Regions from separate parts of the Priestia sp. FSL P4-0332 genome, predicted to be linked through region 2. Evidence: predicted binding sites of a transcription regulator. Region 2 holds the regulator's gene; the other holds the start of a gene.
What was found. Region 2 encodes LexA, which represses DNA repair genes until DNA is damaged. Its sites were predicted from a motif close to CGAACATATGTTCG; they were not measured.
Positions count from the first base shown of each region.

Region 1: a site for LexA is predicted at 1,876-1,889, ahead of MKY06_RS15830 (YolD-like family protein). Genes of this name have one in related genera too.

Region 1 is NZ_JBBOUA010000001.1:3,099,401-3,102,832, reverse strand. Features, by position in the region: gene MKY06_RS15840 (MDR family MFS transporter) at 1-1,357, shown strand, start outside; gene MKY06_RS15835 (hypothetical protein) at 1,392-1,544, opposite strand; gene MKY06_RS15830 (YolD-like family protein) at 1,570-1,752, opposite strand; gene MKY06_RS15825 (assimilatory sulfite reductase (NADPH) flavoprotein subunit) at 2,371-3,432, shown strand, end outside.
Region 2 is NZ_JBBOUA010000001.1:3,966,564-3,969,995, forward strand. Features, by position in the region: gene MKY06_RS20880 (YneB family resolvase-like protein) at 1-441, opposite strand, end outside; gene yneA (cell division suppressor protein YneA) at 495-824, opposite strand; gene lexA (transcriptional repressor LexA) at 971-1,588, shown strand; gene MKY06_RS20895 (hypothetical protein) at 1,800-3,245, shown strand; partial or broken gene MKY06_RS20900 (glycosyltransferase) at 3,278-3,432, shown strand, end outside.

The DNA.
Region 1 (3,432 bases), 870 kb from region 2:
TTTTATGGTCGCTTCTGCTCTATGTGGAATGGCAAATAACATGACAGAGCTTATTTTATTCCGTGCATTACAAGGAATTGGCGGTGGCGTTATGATGCCGATGGCAATGATTGTAATCGGTGATTTATTTACAGGAAAAGCACGAGCAAAATTCCAAGGAGTATTCGGAGGAATTTACGGCCTTGCTTCTGTCATTGGTCCACAAATTGGCGGATGGATTGTTGATTCACTGAATTGGAAATGGGTGTTTTACATCAACTTGCCGGTAGGGATACTCGCTACCGTTTTTATTGCACTGGGACTTCAAGGAAAGAAACATACGGGACCTGTGAAATTCGATGTAGCGGGTATGTTCACAATGGTTATCGGAGTAGTGAGCTTGCTTCTGGCCCTGAGCTTTGGAGGAAAAGACTACGACTGGAACTCTTGGCAAATTGTTAGTCTATTTACACTGGCTGTTGTTGGGATCATAAGCTTTATTATTGTGGAAACGAAAGCCAAAGAGCCGATTCTTCCGATGTATTTATTTAAGAACCGAACGTTTACGCTTTTAAATATCATTGGCTTTTTTATGAGCATCGGCATGTTCGGAGCCATTACGTTTGTTCCGTTCTTTATGCAAGGAATCGTTGGAGTCAGCGCCTCGGAATCCGGTACCATTATGACGCCGATGATGATTTCAATGATTGTAACAAGTATTATTGGAGGGCAGCTTGTTTATAAAGTTGGAATCAAGCCTCAAATCGTAACGGGTATGCTCATTATGGCAGGAGGGTTCTTCTTGTTAACAACATTAGACCTTCATACTAGCAAACTTGTTGCCACTTCTTATATGGCCATAATCGGTTTAGGAATGGGTCTTGTGATGCCAATTTTAACACTTGCTCTTCAAGAGAGCTTTTCAAAAGAAGAGCTCGGTGTGGTTACATCATCAAGTCAATTTTTCCGTTCAATTGGAGGAACGTTCGGTATTACCATTTTAGGAGCGGTGATGAATGCAAAATCAGGTACGCTTCTTACTGACAAACTCGTTCCATATTTAAACACATTGCCTGCTCAAGCAAGTGCTTTTGCGGACGGGTTTAAAAAAGCGATTGATACGAATCCTGAAAGTGTGCTGCAGATGCTGTTTAGCCCCCAAGCGCTAAAGAGTATTCCAGCTGCCCTTTCAGACAGCATTGTGCCAATTTTGAAGACCTCGCTAATGAGCGCATTGCACAGCGTCTTTTTCATGGGCTTAGCTTTTATTATTTTAGGAGCGGTATGCACATTGTTCTTAAGGCAGATCAAGCTTTCAAATAAAAAAGCCGAAGAAAAACCAGAAGAAGGCATTGCTGAAGTAGAGCCATCACGTTAAAAAAAGCGCACAAATTTGTGCGCTTTTTTCTATATTAACTAGTTGTTTCATTAGGCTTACGAAGAAAAGGGGATTGTTTAGACGTGTCATACGAAATTTGATCAAGCAAATACGTTAAATATAAGTTCAGTTCAAACCGATCTTCCGACACAAAATCTGTAAGCGCTTGCTTATTATCTTTCCACATGAGAATTCCTCCTTAATTTTACATACTAATGAATGGATTTAATATCAGAAAGCTGAAGGGAAACAACGGCTTCATTTTCGTCTTTTACGGATAGAATTTGCTGATGGAGATTTAAGTTGTGCACGCGGCCTTTGCACGTTTGCAACGTTCCATCTTTATAGTAAGAAACAGTTATCGTCCCACTTTTCGTTAATTCTCGTAAAAACATTCGAGAAGCCTCCTTAAAAAAGATTACCTGATTTAAAAGCCAGTCCTTTCATTTGAGATGAGCAAAAGGGAATTGTATGTACTGCAAGCTTCCCTTTATATTCTCCAACGTGTATGAATAGATCGAATAAAAGGTTGCTAGCCCACCTATGAACTGTCCTAAATTTCAGAATATACTGTCTTTTCCGTATAGTGTTTTTTAAAAGGATTAATGTTACATTTATTATGTAACATTCTGATGAGAAAGAAAACCGTTTCTACAAAACTTCTCTAAAAATTACAAAATATTCATATTCATGTGAAGGATGTAGAATGAACAAATATAGAAGTAACTGTGTTTATAAAAAACGTAACTACAGCTTCAATTATTAATGATCTTAATACTAGTTATCAATTATATGTATTTTACTAATTTATTCTTCTCCGATAAAATGCAGGTAGACGAATTTGATAAGAATTTTCTAATGATTTATATAATTAAATTTGATATAATCTATAGGAATAATAATGTATGAAGGGAAACATCATTGATTAATTAGACACAGGTATTAAATGTTGTTGAAGATGATTCGTAAAAGCATACATATTTAAATTATATATTTTTGTGAGGTGGACAGTGTTGCAACTTAAGGTAGTAAACAGCCCTTTTAATCAAGAACAAGCAGATTTGCTTAATCGCCTTCTGCCGACATTAACAGAAGCACAAAAAATGTGGTTGAGCGGTTATTTAACAGCATCTCAATCTACGTCTGCCGAAGGAACGCCAGACGTTTCTACAGCAGCGCCTGCTCAAACGAAACAGACAGTTTCAAAAGACGTAACGATTCTTTATGGATCACAAACAGGAAATGCTCAAGGACTTGCTGAAAATACAGGCAAAACGCTTGAAGCAAAAGGCTTTAATGTAACCGTATCTTCTATGAATGATTTCAAACCAAATAATTTAAAGAAACTTGAAAATTTATTAATTGTCGTAAGTACACATGGAGAAGGAGAGCCGCCTGATAATGCGCTATCTTTCCATGAATTTCTTCACGGCCGTCGAGCGCCAAAACTTGAGAACTTCCGTTTCTCTGTTTTATCGCTTGGAGACAGCTCATACGAATTTTTCTGTCAAACAGGAAAAGAATTTGATGTGCGCTTAGCAGAACTTGGCGGTGAAAGACTGTATCCGCGCGTTGACTGTGATTTAGATTTTGAAGAGCCCGCAAATAAATGGCTTAAAGGTGTTATTGATGGATTAAGCGAAGCGAAAGGACACAGCGCTTCGGCAGCTGTTCCAGCGGAAGCTCCTGCAGGAACTTCACCATATTCAAGAACAAATCCTTTTAAAGCAGAAGTGCTTGAGAACTTAAACTTAAACGGCCGCGGATCAAATAAAGAAACGCGACACTTAGAACTATCTCTAGAAGGTTCAGGTTTGACGTATGAACCAGGAGACAGTTTAGGTATTTATCCTGAAAATGACCCGGAGCTTGTTGATCTTCTTCTTAACGAATTCAAGTGGGATGCAAGTGAAAATGTAACGGTTAATAAAGAAGGAGAAACGCGTCCTCTTAGAGAAGCGCTAATCTCTAATTTTGAAATTACCGTTTTAACAAAGCCGCTTTTAAAGCAAGCAGCTGAGCTTACTGGAAACGATAAGTTAAAAGCGCTTGTAGAAAATCGCGAGGAATTGAAA
Region 2 (3,432 bases):
ACCTTTTTCTACGGCTCTTTTCATTCCTCTTTTAATTTTAGCATTATGTAATTTCCGCTGATGCTCTTCCACTAAGCTAATAATATCTAACACCATTGAATCAGATTCTGAAAGCTGAAGCTGGCCTTGATGACTAATCGTATAGATTGTAGCATTTTCTTTATGAAAAGCATGAAGCAGCGCAATTCGGGCGTTTCCTCTGCCTAATCGTGTTTCGTCTTGAATGAGCAGCACAGATATTTTCTCTTCTTTCATTGTATGAAGAACATCCAAAATACCCTCTCTGTCTACATCATATCCGCTTGCTTTTTCCATCACGACTTTTTTCACCTTTAGATGGTGAAGATCAGCAAGCTTTTTTAATTCTTCTTGCTGGCGCTGTAAAGATGTTTCTTGGGTTTTTTTATCCGTACTGACACGGCAATAAATAATGGCATCCACTTTTATCACGACCTTTTCGGCTTCTAACAATATTCAGGAACGGCCGTTACACACTACTGTTCAATTGCCACTTGATTATGTAACTCTTTTTTTAAAACAGGAATATATAATTTATCTCCAGGAGATAAAGACTGGGCAGTGTCTGAGTTTAAATCATTGACTTCTTCAACCCATTTGACAAATTCATTGGTGGTCAAATGATGGTGATTATGATACTTGTTGGACAAGTCCCAAAGCGTATCTCCTTTTGTAATAGTAACCGTTGAATATTTGTCTAAATCTACTTTATCCGCTCCTAAAACCAGCGTCAATACATATGTAAGTGCAGCGATAACTGCAAAAAAAATAGCGTAATGTTTCATAGAATGTAAGAATTGTTGCATATTATGATCCCCCTATCAGAATATATGTTCTTATTTTAGTGAGAACATTTGTTTCTGTCAATGGAATTCTTCGAACTTATGTTTGTATATTGACACATCACGTGGTATAATTCACCTAAAGAATAGCTAAAATCGAGGTGAAAAATATGAAGCTATCAAAACGTCAACAAGACATACTAGATTTTATTAAGCACGAAGTAAAATTAAAAGGTTATCCGCCTTCTGTTCGCGAGATTGGGGAAGCGGTAGGATTAGCCTCTAGCTCCACTGTACACGGGCATTTAGCTCGTTTAGAAAGCAAAGGGTTAATTCGCAGAGATCCAACAAAACCGAGAGCAATCGAAGTTCTTCAACTAGACGAAGTAAACATCCCTAAAAGCAATGTCATTAATGTTCCTGTTATTGGTAAAGTAACAGCGGGTCTTCCTATAACAGCCGTTGAAAATGTGGAAGAATATTTCCCTCTTCCAGATAAATTCGTTTCTCCAGATGATCATGTATTTATGCTTGAAATTATGGGAGAAAGTATGATTGAAGCAGGTATTCTAGATGGCGATATGGTAATCGTACGTCAGCAGCAAACAGCTAATAATGGAGATATTGTGGTCGCTATGACCGAAGACAACGAAGCAACGGTAAAACGCTTCTTTAAAGAAGAAAATTTCGTTCGTTTACAGCCTGAAAATTCAACGATGGCGCCTATTATTCTTCGCCACGTAACGATTTTAGGAAAAGTAACTGGTGTATATCGCACGATTCACTAATCAGACACTGTATGTAAAACCAACTAATCATGATGTTAGTTGGTTTTTTTACGTTTGTTTTCTAAAAAAATTGGCATATTATAAATGATACATTGAATCATCGCAGGCAGGTAGAACGGTTTTTATAAAGCTTGTTTTATCCTTTACTTTCTACCTGCATTTCCTCGACTCTTACAAGGAAATACAACCGACTATAAAAAGGATGTAGTTTATGACCAATACACCAAGGAAAACAGAACCATTTCAAACCATTGTACCTACCAAAGCAATGAACATGTTTCTTTTTCCTTTTTCCTTTGACCGAAAAAATAAAGAGCAGCTTGTTCATGCACTGGAAGCAAATTTGTTCGAGTTTTTTTCCATTCAAAACAAACATTTAGAAAAAGAATACTACGGAGAACAATATTACGTATCTCATGATAGCCTGGATCAATATTTTCTTCCTTACATTGAATGCATTCTATTCCCTGACTCGTGCGAAAAAGAAGGGTTGCTTAGATTTTCAAAAAAAATAGACCATACCATTACTTTACACACTTCCTCCACCACCGTGTCTAGCAACGTGCTGTCTGTGGATGTTTTTTTATGTCCTTTTGAAATTGGCGTCATGACCATTCGCACTGAGATGAGCCATAATCATTACACCTATGATGATATTTTAGAGTTCATGAATCATTTTCGTGTATTAGAACCGAAGCTTGCTGAAGAGCATGGATCCACCATTACCTATGAACATCATCGCTATAGCAAAGTGCAAGATTATATTTTTTCACAGCTCGCGCCATTTTTGAACGAACACATCAAGAAAGAAGCCACACGTGAACAGCACGTTGGGAGCCTTCCTTATTTTATCGATGAACGGATGTTTGTGTTAAGTTATGTAACGGTAAATCAAGAGCAAGAGATTAATTCCACAACTTTATTTCGTACTGGACAGCTAAATAGCTATACGCCTGGCGGGAAAGCGTTTATTTCTGCACACAATCATGAGTATATTAAAACGTATAATACTAAACACGTGTATTCCAGATGGGCTCCTGAAACCTATTACGTCATAACAGACCATGTGTTTTCGTGTATTTCTAAATCGACAGACTCTAAAACGGATCAGCTTTTGATGAATCATCTATTTGGCCAGCATTACTATAATTTATTTTTACATTTTTTCTATAAAATCGTGTTGCTAAAACTATCTTATGAATATTCTCAGCTCACGTTTCATAAAAATTCAGAGGGCATTGAACGACTAATCCGCTCTATTACCGTGTTTTCAGGTAAATATTTGTTTTTAGAAATTAGCTCTCGTACAGAAGGTCAAGAGTTTTCTGAGCTCTTTAAAAAAATCTTTCATATCAATTCTCTTTATCAAGAAGTCAAAGAAACCCTTGGTACTTTGTACCAAAATCAAGAGAAAATCGCAGCCAAGCGTCACAATTACTTATTATTAATTTTAACGATTTACACGGTTCTTTCCGGTATTTACGGAATGAATTTAGTTATTAGCAAACTAAAGGGAAACATCCATTGGGATAGTATGAAGCAGTTTTCTATCTTTGAATATATCGCTTTAATAGTAGCTCTATCAGGAATTCTGATCAGCATTAGTCTCGGAGTGAGTTCCCTATGGAATTTATTAAAAGATCGGTTTAAAACATAAAAGCTGTTCGCATACGTATGGATGTAAACAGCTTTTTAAATTATATGTCCGATATCGAAATCCCTAAAGACACGGGAGATTTTCGTATTATCGACCGAAAAGTAGCGGATGTATTCAAAAAAATGACTGAACGCAATCGTTTTGTACGAGGAATGATGTCTTGGATTGGCTTCAGGCAAACATATGT